One region of the Photobacterium sanguinicancri genome, then DNA from elsewhere that is predicted to be linked to it. Evidence: predicted binding sites of a transcription regulator. Region 1 holds the regulator's gene; each other region holds the start of a gene.
The links. The regulator CRP, encoded in region 1, controls carbon source genes, mostly activating them, when cyclic AMP is high. The targets are predictions, from matches to a motif close to TGTGANNNNNNTCACA.
Positions count from the first base shown of each region.

Region 1 (4,293 bases):
TAACTTAGTCCAAGGTTCGCGCCCGACAGGAGAAGCCCTTGCCAGTTCGACGGGTATCGATGGCTTGCTGTTCACGGGCAGTGCCAATACAGGTCATATCCTTCATCGGCAGTTTGCTGGGCAGCCTGGTAAAATGTTGGCACTTGAAATGGGTGGCAATAATCCGATGGTGATCTCGAACGCCCATGGTGAGGTTGAAGCAACCGTATACACCATTATTCAATCGGCGTTCATTAGTGCAGGCCAGCGTTGTACTTGTGCCCGTCGCTTGTATTTACCGAACGGTGAAGTGGGTGATGCCATCGTCAAACGCTTGGTAGAAGCAACAGCACAGTTACGCATTGATGGCCCATTTGCTGATCCTCAGCCATTTATGGGGCCACAAATCTCTAAGCAGGCCGCTGATGGCATTATTGCTGCACAAGCTAACCTTATTAGCCTTGGTGGGAACGTCTTACTAGAAGCCAAACGTGGCCAAGGGGCGATTGTCTCACCAGCAATCATTGAAGTGAGCGCCATTGCTGAGTTACCTGATGAAGAATACTTTGGTCCGCTGCTACAGGTGGTGCGCTACGACGATTTAGCTCAAGCGGTTACTTTGGCTAATAATACCCGCTATGGGTTATCGGCGGGCTTGATCTCAACCGACGATGCGGAATGGCAATATTTTATTGATCATATTCGTGCCGGCATTGTAAACCGTAACCGCCAGTTGACGGGCGCGAGCGGTGATGCGCCATTTGGTGGGCCGGGTGCATCCGGTAACTTACGCCCAAGTGCTTACTATGCCGCTGACTATTGTGCTTACCCTATGGCATCGATGGAAGGTGAACAAGCGGAGCTACCCACTCAGTTATCACCGGGCATTACGCTATAAATGTACGAGTGGGCACCAAATGGTGCCCATTTTTATGAATACCACCACACACTGTAACGCTACCACTCAGTAACAAGATAAATAGCCAATAAGTGCCATACTGATTAGGTCGGATCAGGGCATTGTGACAACTATCAATTAACGGGGAGCATCTCAACATGGAAAGAGTAGAGCAACTTTTTGACAATCTGTGGCAAGACTATATTCAGCGCCTGTGTCCATCAGCCGATCAAGTGCATACTTTGCTAACGGAAGATGAGCCTTTATTGAATGATCATATTGCGTTGCGTACCTTCAATCTGCCTAAGGTAGGATTAGATGTGTTGGCAGCACCATTTATTGCGATTGGCTACCAGCCTTGTGGCACCTACCATTTTGAGGGCAAAAAGCTGTATGCCGAGCACTTTGAGCACCCTAATCCAGCCGCACCAAAAGTGTTCATCAGTGAACTATTAGTCGGGCAGTGTTCATCACTGTTGCAGCAAGCGGTTCGTGACTTAGTGAAACAAGTGCCAGAGATGGCGATGAAAGATCCCGCTTTTTTATACGGCGGCCGTTTGTGGGATATTGATTTGGCAACCTATGAAATGCTTGCCGCGGAAAGCGAATACGCGGGTTGGTTAGCTGCGCATGGGTTTGGTGCTAATCATTTCACGGTCAGTATTAATCAACTTGAGCAATTTACCGAAGTCGCAGAGGTGAATCATCTGCTGGAGCATAATGGCTTTGCTATCAATATGTCAGGGGGGGCGGTCAAGGGGAGTCCCGAAGAGATGCTGGAGCAATCTTCCACTATGGCCGATAAAGTACCAGTGGCATTTTTAGAAGGCGTAAAACAGGTCTCGGGTGGTTTCTATGAATTTGCCAAGCGTTACCCCAAAAGTGATGGAGAGCTGTATACCGGGTTTGTAGCGGCATCTGCAGATAAGATATTTGAAAGTACAAATAGCGATTAAGGATATCCCCAGCTCCTATGGCGCTGAGGAAAGATAGCGCTTCGGAAAGATAGCGCCGAGAAAATATGGCACTGAGAAAGCATGACAATAAGAATAATCGCCGTAGAGCTGATAACAGGTAATTGTGGGATCAGTGCAAGCTGTCTAGTGGTGGGGACCACTGCACATTACTTTGGCGATGTGGCATCTGCGTCAGCGCGATATGCTGCTCAAGATAATGGCGTTGACCATTAAAACCTGTCATTTCAACAGTGCTTGGTAGTGGGGCTATCGCTGTTGGTGGTGTCGCAGTTGCGCAGTGCGGAGAAAAACGTTCGATATCCATATCGTAAATCCCATAGTACTTGCCATCTGATGGCGATTGTCAGGCGAGGTTCTTAGTATCACCGGCCTGATAGTTGTTATGCATAATGTAGCACTGGTGGTGAAGTTAGCAAGAGAATAATCAGTGACAGCGCTAGCAAATGTATAACTGAGTATACGCTGAGAGTATTGGGTATTTTAGGTACAAAAAAAGCCGCAAAAGCGGCTTTTTTATTAGCTGTAATCGAGTCATCAAAAGATTAACGAGTACCGTATACCACGATAGTTTTACCGTGTGCAGAAATTAGGTTCTGCTCTTCAAGCATTTTCAAGATACGACCAACGGTTTCACGTGAACAACCCACGATTTGACCGATTTCTTGGCGAGTAATTTTGATTTGCATGCCGTCAGGGTGAGTCATTGCATCAGGTTGTTTTGCTAGGTTTAGTAGCGTCTGTGCAATACGGCCTGTTACGTCTAAGAACGCAAGGTCGCCCACTTTTTGGCTTGTTACTTGAAGACGAGTCGCCATCTGTGCAGATAGGCGCATCAAAATATCTGGGTTTACTTGGATTAGTTGACGGAATTTCTTAAATGAAATCTCAGCCACTTCACAAGGTGTTTTAGCACGAACCCAAGCTGTACGCTCTTGACCTTCTTCGAAAAGACCAAGTTCGCCGATGAAGTCACCTTGGTTTAGGTAAGAAAGAATCATCTCTTTGCCTTCTTCATCCTTGATAAGAACAGCAACAGAGCCTTTTACAATATAGTAGAGCGTTTCCGCTTTCTCACCAGCATGAATCAAAGTGCTTTTTGATGGGTACTTATGAATGTGGCAATGTGAAAGAAACCACTCTAGTGTTGGATCTGTTTGAGGTTTACCTGGAACCATATTACTAACTTCCTCTGCGTTTGTTGCCCAACAACGACATCCCTATAATTTCAGTTTGGGCTTAACAATAGAATTGTTCACTGGCTAGAATATAAAGCCAGCCGCTGGGCTGCAAGCTCACTTGAATAATTAATTGAGAGTTTAACTTTTTTCGGTGGGCATTTCTTGATATTGATCTATCTGAAATCGTCATTTTGTACTCATAAGTGTGCACATGATCACACGGTTGTTAGATTATGCAGAATTGACGCCAAAACACTAAGGAGAAAGCAATGCAATCACGTGTGAAATGGGTTGAAGGAATGACATTTTTAGCCCAGTCAAATTCCGGTCACAGTGTGGTAATGGACGGTAATGGTGGTGAAAAAGCACCCAGTCCAATGGAGCTAGTGTTAATGGCTGCTGGTGGGTGTAGCTCGGTCGATGTGGTGAGTGGTCTCCAATCAGCCAATCAAAAAATCACGGGCTGCGAAGCACAAATTTCCTCTGTTCGTCGCGAAACCGCCCCTCGCATTTTCACAACGGCGAATCTGCACTTCGTGGTAACAGGTCATGATCTTGATGATGCCTTAGTGGCGAAAATGGTTGCTGATTCACTCGAGAAATATTGCTCAGTGTGTTTGATGTTAGGCGAGGGCGTTGAGCTAACGCATTCGTATGAGGTGGTTGTTGCGTAAAGCCATTGTAAAATGAGCTTATCGTAGTCGCGTAAAACGGAGACATTACGGTCTCCGTTTTTGTTGGTGCTGAATGTGGGAGCCAAATTCGAGGCGTTAACCAATTTTTCCGGTATCAATCAGTTGTTGGATCAACGGGCGCATAATCAACTCCATTGCAAAGCTCATTTTTCCCCCGGGAACAACCAAGGTGTTATGGCGTGACATGAAAGAGCCCTGAATCATCGACAGTAAATACGGGAAATCGACATTTTTGATACCACGAAAGCGGATCACGACAAAACTCTCATCCAAGCTTGGGATCCCTTTGGCGCTGAGTGGGTTCGAGGTATCCACCGTAGGAACTCGCTGAAAGTTAATATGAGTGCGTGAAAATTGCGGCGTGATGTAATTAAGATAATCATCCATCGAACGGACGATAGATTCCATGACGGCTTCGCGCGAATGGCCCCGATCGCGGGTATCGCGCACAATTTTTTGGATCCACTCTAAGTTGACGATAGGCACCATGCCAATCAGTAAGTCGACATGCTGTGCAACATTGGTTTCACCATCGACAACCCCACCGTGCAAGCCTTCATAAAACA
Region 1 covers NZ_AP024850.1:246,497-250,789, forward strand. The annotation lists gene astD (succinylglutamate-semialdehyde dehydrogenase) at 1-877, shown strand, start outside; gene OCU87_RS01145 (DUF1338 domain-containing protein) at 1,036-1,833, shown strand; gene OCU87_RS01150 (hypothetical protein) at 1,964-2,158, opposite strand; gene crp (cAMP-activated global transcriptional regulator CRP) at 2,397-3,029, opposite strand; gene OCU87_RS01160 (OsmC family protein) at 3,302-3,706, shown strand; gene OCU87_RS01165 (phosphoribulokinase) at 3,803-4,293, opposite strand, start outside.

Region 2 (4,293 bases), 390 kb from region 1:
AAGTTCAAACTCAAGTGGGTGAGTTGTCATGTTTACTTTCTCTACGTCTTCAGATTTTAGCTTGATGTAAGAATCAATGAAGTCGTTAGAGAATACGCCACCAGCGGTTAGGAACTCACGGTCTTCGTCTAGAGACTGTAGGGCACCTTGTAGTGATTCAGCCACTGTTGGAATTTCAGCTGCTTCTTCTGCTGGTAGGTCGTACAAGTCTTTATCCATCGCTTCACCTGGGTGAATTTTGTTCTGGATACCGTCAAGACCTGCCATCAGCATTGCTGCGAATGCTAAGTATGGGTTAGCTGCTGGGTCACCAAAGCGAACTTCGATACGACGACCTTTAGGGCTTGGTACTACTGGAATTCGGATAGATGCCGAACGGTTACGTGCTGAGTAAGCCAGCATTACAGGTGCTTCAAAACCAGGAACTAGACGTTTGTACGAGTTAGTTGCAGGGTTTGCGAATGCGTTGATTGCACGTGCGTGCTTGATGATACCGCCGATGTAGAAAAGCGCCATTTCAGATAGGCCGCCGTACTTGTCGCCAGCAAATAGGTTTACACCGTCTTTGCCTAGTGACATATGTACGTGCATACCGCTGCCGTTATCACCTACCAGTGGTTTTGGCATGAAGGTCGCTGTTTTACCAAATGCGTGCGCCACGTTGTGTACGACGTATTTGTAGATTTGGATTTCATCAGCTTTGGTGGTTAGGGTGTTGAAGCGTGTCGCGATCTCATTTTGGCCCGCTGTTGCCACTTCGTGGTGGTGCGCTTCAACCACAAGGCCCATTTCTTCCATGATTAAACACATAGCAGAACGGATATCTTGTGATGAATCAACTGGCGCGACTGGGAAGTAACCGCCTTTCACGCCTGGACGGTGACCTTTGTTACCGCCATCGAAATCAGAGCCTGTGTTCCATGCCGCTTCAACATCGTCAATTTTGAAGAAAGAGCCTGACATGTCAGTGTTGAACTTCACGTCATCAAATAGGAAGAACTCTGGTTCAGGACCCACAAGTACGTTATCTGCTAGGCCTGTAGAGCGCATGAACTCTTCAGCACGTTTAGCGATAGAGCGAGGGTCACGATCGTAGCCTTGCATAGTTGCAGGCTCAAGGATGTCACAGCGAATGTTAAGCGTTGCATCTTCCGTGAATGGGTCGAGTACTGCGCTTGATGCGTCAGGCATCATCACCATGTCAGATTCATTAATGCCTTTCCAGCCAGCAACAGATGAACCATCAAACATTTTACCTTCTTCAAAAAAATCAGCATCGATTTGGTGAGAAGGGATAGAGATGTGCTGTTCTTTACCTTTGGTATCGGTAAAACGTAGATCAATAAACTTAACTTCATTTTCCTGGATTAGCGCGAGTACGTTTTCTACTGACATCTTGAGTAACCTCCGGTGTTAGATTGGGCAACTGGCCGCAAAACTTTTTCATTGCTCGATGATGAGCTATATGAATTATGCTAAGCGAAAAGTGTGCCAATTTTTAAAGTCCCAAAAAATGCACGATTTTGGTGTTTTTGAGACAATGAGAATCCATTTCTGCACAATTATGGTGATTCAATTGCACCATTTTGGTGCAATAAAGCCTTTACTACCTTTTAGTGCGACTACTACCTTATCGTAGGTAGGGTCGTTGTCAATTCCATATCTGGGTGATTTTTCGCCATTATCGTTGACTGTTAGCCTAAATGACAGTGTATTTTTAGTAACTTAATCTTTCGCTGAGCCCAGTGTTTATAAGGGTTTAGCGGTATTACAGCGATTAAATTCAAAAAGCTGGTGATATAAATCACATATTTCGTGGGTTTTGGCGTAAAATCTGTTAAATTATGAGCCGTTTTTTTAACCAAGTAGCTGCCCGTTGGTCGCTGCATGTTCTGAGTGAATGTGAAATCCATGTCTAATCAACAGATCGATAAACTAAGAAATATCGCAATTATTGCTCACGTTGACCACGGTAAAACTACCCTGGTTGATAAGCTGTTACAGCAATCTGGTACGCTAGAAGGTCGCGGCGAAGCTGAAGAGCGCGTAATGGACTCTAACGATATCGAGAAAGAGCGTGGCATTACCATTCTTGCTAAGAACACAGCAATTAACTGGAATGACTACCGTATCAACATCGTAGATACCCCAGGACACGCCGATTTCGGTGGTGAAGTTGAGCGTATCATGTCGATGGTTGACTCTGTTCTTCTTATCGTTGATGCCGTTGATGGCCCAATGCCACAAACGCGTTTCGTTACACAAAAAGCGTTCGCATACGGTCTTAAGCCAATCGTTGTAATCAACAAGATTGACCGTCCAGGTGCTCGTCCTGAGTGGGTTATGGATCAAGTATTCGACCTATTCGACAACCTTGGTGCAACCGACGAACAACTAGACTTCACTGTTGTTTACGCTTCAGCTCTTAACGGCTGGGCAACAATGGAAGAAGGCGAAGTTGGCGAAGATATGGAACCATTGTTCCAAGCAGTAGTTGATACTGTAGACGCTCCAAGCGTTGACGTTGATGGCGCACTACAGATGCAAGTATCTCAACTTGATTACAGCTCTTACGTAGGTGTTATCGGTGTTGCTCGTATTGCTCGTGGTACAGTTAAGCCTAACCAACAAGTAACTATTGTTGGTGCTGACGGTAAGAAACGTAACGGTAAAGTAGGTACGGTTCTTGGTTACCTTGGTCTTGAGCGTCACGAAGTTGAAGAAGCAAAAGCAGGTGACATCATCGCTATCACAGGTCTTGGTGAGCTGAAAATTTCAGACACTATCTGTGACGTAAGCGACGTTGAAGCACTTCCTGCGCTTTCTGTTGATGAACCAACAGTAACCATGACTTTCCAAGTAAACACTTCTCCGTTTGCTGGTAAAGAAGGTAAGTTCGTTACTTCTCGTAACATTCTTGAGCGTCTTCAAAAAGAATTAGTACACAACGTGGCACTTCGCGTTGAAGAAACTGATAACCCAGATCGTTTCCGTGTTTCAGGCCGTGGTGAACTTCACCTATCTATCCTGATCGAAAACATGCGTCGTGAAGGTTTTGAGCTAGCGGTATCTCGTCCAGAAGTAATCATCAAAGAAGAAGATGGTCAACTAATGGAACCGTTCGAAACTGTGACTATCGACGTGGTTGAAGAACACCAGGGCGGTATCATGGAAAACATCGGTTTACGTAAAGGTGAACTGACTGATATGGCACCAGATGGTAAAGGCCGTGTTCGCATGGACTTCATGATGCCTTCTCGTGGTCTTATCGGCTTCCAAACTGAATTCATGACATTGACTTCAGGTTCTGGTCTTATCTACCACTCTTTCGATCACTACGGTCCTCACAAGGGCGGTACTATTGGTCAGCGTAACAACGGCGTTCTAATCTCTAACGCTACGGGTAAAGCCCTAACTTACGCACTATTCAACCTTCAAGAGCGCGGTCGCTTATTTGCAGAGCACGCTGATGAAGTATACGAAGGCCAAGTAATCGGTATTCATAACCGTGCAAACGACCTGACTGTTAACTGTCTTAAAGGTAAGCAGCTAACTAACGTTCGTGCATCTGGTACTGATGAAGCTCAAACGCTTTCTCCTGCTATCAAGTACACACTTGAGCAAGCACTAGAATTCATCGATAACGATGAGCTAGTAGAAGTAACACCAGTAAGCATTCGTATCCGTAAGAAACTTCTTACAGAAAACGATCGTAAACGTGCAGGTCGTACAGCTAAGTAATTAGCCAGTAACCTCCGTTAAGAAATCCCTCCATGGCGCATGCTTTGGGGGGATTTTTTTATGCCTGAATTTCAGTATTAGCCCTCGTGCTTGGCTGAGGTTTGGTATGATGGCATTGAGCTTATAAAGGAATACAACAATGCAACCAATCATCATTACTGGTGGCCCTGGCGCAGGGAAAACAACGTTACTGAATACGTTGGCGAATAAGGGCTATTTAGTCTTTCCTGAAGTATCACGCACTTTGATCCGAGACCAAGCACAACAGCCTGATGGTGTGCTGCCATGGACCAACCTACCTGCGTTTGCTGAACTATGCTTAACCGCAATGAGTCGTCAGCGTCGAGAAGCCTTACGTAACACTATGCCCGCGTTTGTTGATCGGGCAATCCCTGACATCTGTGCGTATTTGACCATTGGTGGCTGTGAGGTGACGGCTCAATACCAAGAAGCGGCGGTCGGTTATCATTCGACGGTTTTTTTCTGTGCACCGAACCAAACTATTTACGTGCAAGATGCTGAGCGACCATACCCATTTGAAGAAGCGCAAGC
Region 2 covers NZ_AP024850.1:3,552,629-3,556,921, reverse strand. The annotation lists gene glnA (glutamate--ammonia ligase) at 1-1,395, opposite strand, end outside; gene typA (translational GTPase TypA) at 1,912-3,741, shown strand; gene OCU87_RS16370 (AAA family ATPase) at 3,881-4,293, shown strand, end outside.
Region 2: the regulator CRP is predicted to act here: its motif matches at 1,794-1,809, upstream of typA (translational GTPase TypA).

Region 3 (4,293 bases), 280 kb from region 1:
TGATACTTATAAGAAAATTGCGAAGCAACTGTCGGAGCGCAGGATTGTACGTGAGCAATACATCGAGCACTTTGTCACTGATTTAGCTGACTCTATGGTGAGCTGTAATATCAATGCCGAAGTGCAAGGTCGTCCTAAACACATCTATAGCATCTGGCGTAAGATGCAGAAAAAGAACCTTGATTTTGACGAACTTTTCGATGTGCGTGCAGTACGTATTATTGCCGACCAGCTGCAAGACTGTTATGCCGCGTTAGGGGTTGTACATACTAAATACCGTCATCTGCCAAAAGAGTTTGATGACTATGTCGCTAATCCTAAACCGAACGGTTACCAGTCTATCCACACGGTAGTGTTGGGGCCTGAAGGTAAAACCATCGAAATTCAAATCCGCACCAAGCAGATGCATGAAGAGTCGGAATTGGGTGTCGCAGCACACTGGAAATACAAAGAGGGTGGCGCGGCAGGTGGTAATAAATCATCTTACGATGAGAAAATTGAATGGCTTCGTAAGCTGCTTGTGTGGCAAGAGGAAATGTCAGACTCTGGCGAAATGCTGGATGAATTACGCAGCCAAGTCTTCGATGATCGCGTGTATGCCTTTACCCCAAAAGGGGATGTGGTTGATTTGCCTTTGAATGCGACGCCGCTTGATTTTGCATATCATATCCACTCTGAAGTGGGTCACCGTTGCATTGGTGCTAAGGTGGAAGGGCGTATCGTTCCATTCACCTACAACTTACAAATGGGTGATCAAGTTGAAATTATCACCCAAAAAGAGCCTAACCCATCACGCGATTGGTTAAACCCGAACTTAGGTTTTGTTACCTCTAGCCGTGCGCGTGCCAAAGTACATGCTTGGTTTAGAAAACAAGCACGTGATAAGAACTTGATCGCAGGGCGTGAAATGTTGGAGGCCGACTTACATAAGTTAGGCGCCACCATGAAAGACGCAGAACTTTATGCGTTGAAACGCTTTAATGCCAAAAACCTCGATGAGTTGTTTGTCGGCGTCGGCAGTGGTGATTTGCGTATTAATCAAGTGGTTAATCATATTAACACCTTGGTGAATAAACCCACCGCAGAAGAAGAAGACAAGCAACTGCTTGATAAGCTGACGGAAGCCAGTGAAAAGAGCAGCACCAGCACCCAAAAACCACAACGAGATGCGGTTGTGGTGGAAGGGGTGGATAACCTGATGACCCACCTAGCGCGTTGTTGCCAGCCGATCCCAGGTGATGACATCACGGGGTTTGTGACTCAAGGACGGGGTATTTCGGTTCACAGGAGTGATTGTGAACAACTGGACGAGTTACGTCATCATGCACCAGAGCGTTTGATTCAAACGGTGTGGGGCGGTGGTTTCGTTGGTAACTACAACATTACAGTGCGTGTGATTGCCTCTGAACGAAATGGCTTGATCAAAGAACTCACGAATACCTTAGCCAATGAGAAAACCAAAGTCTCTGGCATGAAGAGCCGTATCGACTATAAGAAACAAATGTCGATCATGGATTTTGAGCTAGAGCTAACGGATTTAGAAGTGCTCAGTAAGGTACTTAAGCGCCTAGAGCAAGTGAAAGACGTCGCCGAAGCGAAGCGTTTGTACTAACGTTGTACAGAACAATAAAAATAAATAACGGGAAGCCTTAGTGCTTCCCGTTTTGTTAAGCGAGATAAAAATGGAAAAAATGACTCCAGCAGCAATGACACAACTACTTGAAATTATGGCGACGTTACGCGACCCGCAACAAGGTTGTCCGTGGGATATCAAACAGACGTTTGACTCGATAGTGCCGCATACTATTGAAGAAGCCTACGAAGTAGCTGATGCTATTCATCAGCAAGACTGGCCTGAAGTAAAAGCTGAATTAGGGGATTTACTGTTCCAAGTGGTGTTTTACAGTCAAATGGCGAAAGAGCAGGGTTTATTTGATTTTGATGATGTAGTCGCAGGACTAAATGAGAAACTAACGCGCCGCCATCCTCATGTTTTTAGTGAAAAAGAATTTGCTGACGATGCGGAAATTAATGCTAATTGGGAAGCAGAGAAAGCCAAAGAGCGCGAACAAAAAGCAGATGACTTGAGTGTATTGGCAAATATTCCACTTGCGTTACCTGCATTGAGCCGTGCTGATAAGATTCAACGTCGTTGTGCCAAGCACGGTTTTGACTGGGATACGCTAGGCCCTGTGGTCGATAAGGTCAAAGAGGAAATTGATGAAGTTCTAGAAGAAGTCATCCAAGTTGAACCAGATCAAGCCAAAATCGCGGAAGAAATGGGGGATTTACTGTTTGCTACAGTTAACTTTAGTCGCCACTTAAAGGTCAACCCAGAGCAAGCTTTACAGTTGGCGAATAAAAAATTTGAGCGTCGATTTCGCCAAGTGGAAGAATGTGTGCTAGAACAAGGTTTGCACCTTGAAGACTGCTCGCTGGAAAAACTGGATGGCATCTGGGATCTTGTAAAGCAACAAGAAAAGTCGAATTGCTAATCAAATTATACTGTTATTGCTCGGTTAAATAGTATGCGGTTAAGGAATAGTTTTGTTGTTATTTTACACGAACAGTTTGTGCAACTCGTATAATTGATTTGAAACAAATAATACTCATGATTGCTGTGATAGTTTTCACGTTGTGGCGATAAAAGGTGTCTGGTATCATTGCTCTCCGTCCAGATAGTTTTTATATCCTCTACACCAATCTTCCAGGTTAAATATGACAACGAATTACATTTTTGTTACGGGCGGGGTTGTTTCCTCTCTAGGTAAAGGTATTGCTGCTGCATCTCTAGCGGCTATTCTAGAAGCACGTGGTCTTAAAGTGACTATGATGAAACTAGACCCTTACATCAACGTTGACCCAGGCACAATGAGCCCAATTCAGCACGGTGAGGTATTCGTTACGGAAGACGGTGCAGAGACCGACCTTGATCTTGGTCACTACGAGCGTTTCATTCGTACTAAGATGACCAAGCGTAATAACTTTACAGCGGGCCGCGTGTACGCGGACGTACTTCGTAAAGAGCGTCGTGGTGATTACCTAGGCGCAACCATCCAGGTTATTCCACACATCACTAACGCGATCAAAGAACGCGTTATTGCAGGTGCTGAAGGCCACGATGTTGCTATCGTAGAAGTGGGTGGTACTGTTGGTGATATCGAGTCACTACCATTTATGGAAGCGATTCGTCAGCTAGCGGTTCAGCATGGTCGTGAGAACACTATGTTCATGCACTTAACACTAGTGCCATACCTTGCAGCAGCAGGCGAAGTGAAAACTAAGCCAACGCAGCACTCTGTAAAAGAACTACTTTCTATCGGTATTCAGCCTGACATCCTTGTATGTCGTTCTGACCGTATGATTCCAGCTAACGAGCGTGCGAAAATTGCATTGTTCTGTAACGTTCCTGAAAAAGCTGTAATCTCAATGAAAGACGTAGATTCAATCTACAAGATCCCTCAACTGATTAAGGCTCAAGGTCTAGATGACCTAGTATGTCAACGTTTCGGCATCACAGCGCCAGAAGCAAACCTTGCAGAGTGGGAACAAGTCATTTACGAAGAAGCAAACCCTACCGCTGAAGTTGTTATCGGTATGGTTGGTAAGTACATTGAACTACCAGATGCTTACAAATCAGTAAATGAAGCATTAAAACATGCTGGTTTGAAAAACCGTCTTTCTGTGAAGATCAAATACATTGACTCACAAGATGTAGAATCAAAAGGCGTTGAAGTTCTAGAAGGTCTAGATGCAATCCTAGTACCTGGTGGCTTCGGTAATCGTGGTGTTGAAGGTAAAATTCAGACAGCACAATACGCTCGTGAAAACAAAATTCCGTACTTAGGCATTTGTCTGGGTATGCAAGTGGCACTGATCGAATTCGCACGTAATGTTGCGGGTCTGGCTGATGCGCATTCAACTGAATTTAACGCAGAAACTAAGAACCCAGTAGTTGGTTTGATTACTGAGTGGGTTGATGGCGAAGGAAATGTTGAAGAACGTACAGATAAATCAGATCTAGGCGGCACAATGCGCCTTGGTTCTCAGCTATGTCACCTAGCGGACGGTTCAAAAGCACGTGAGCTATACAACAGCCCAACAGTGCACGAACGTCACCGTCACCGCTATGAAGTAAACAACAACCTACTTCCTACACTAGAGAAAGCAGGTTTGAAAGTTTCTGGTCTGTCTGCAGATAAGAAACTGGTAGAGATTATCGAGTTCCCTAACCACCCATGGTTTGTGGCAGCTCAGTTCCACCCTGAGTTCACATCAACGCCTCGTGATGGT
Region 3 covers NZ_AP024850.1:531,413-535,705, forward strand. The annotation lists gene relA (GTP diphosphokinase) at 1-1,612, shown strand, start outside; gene mazG (nucleoside triphosphate pyrophosphohydrolase) at 1,683-2,495, shown strand; gene OCU87_RS02645 (CTP synthase) at 2,719-4,293, shown strand, end outside.
Region 3: the regulator CRP is predicted to act here: its motif matches at 2,620-2,635, upstream of OCU87_RS02645 (CTP synthase).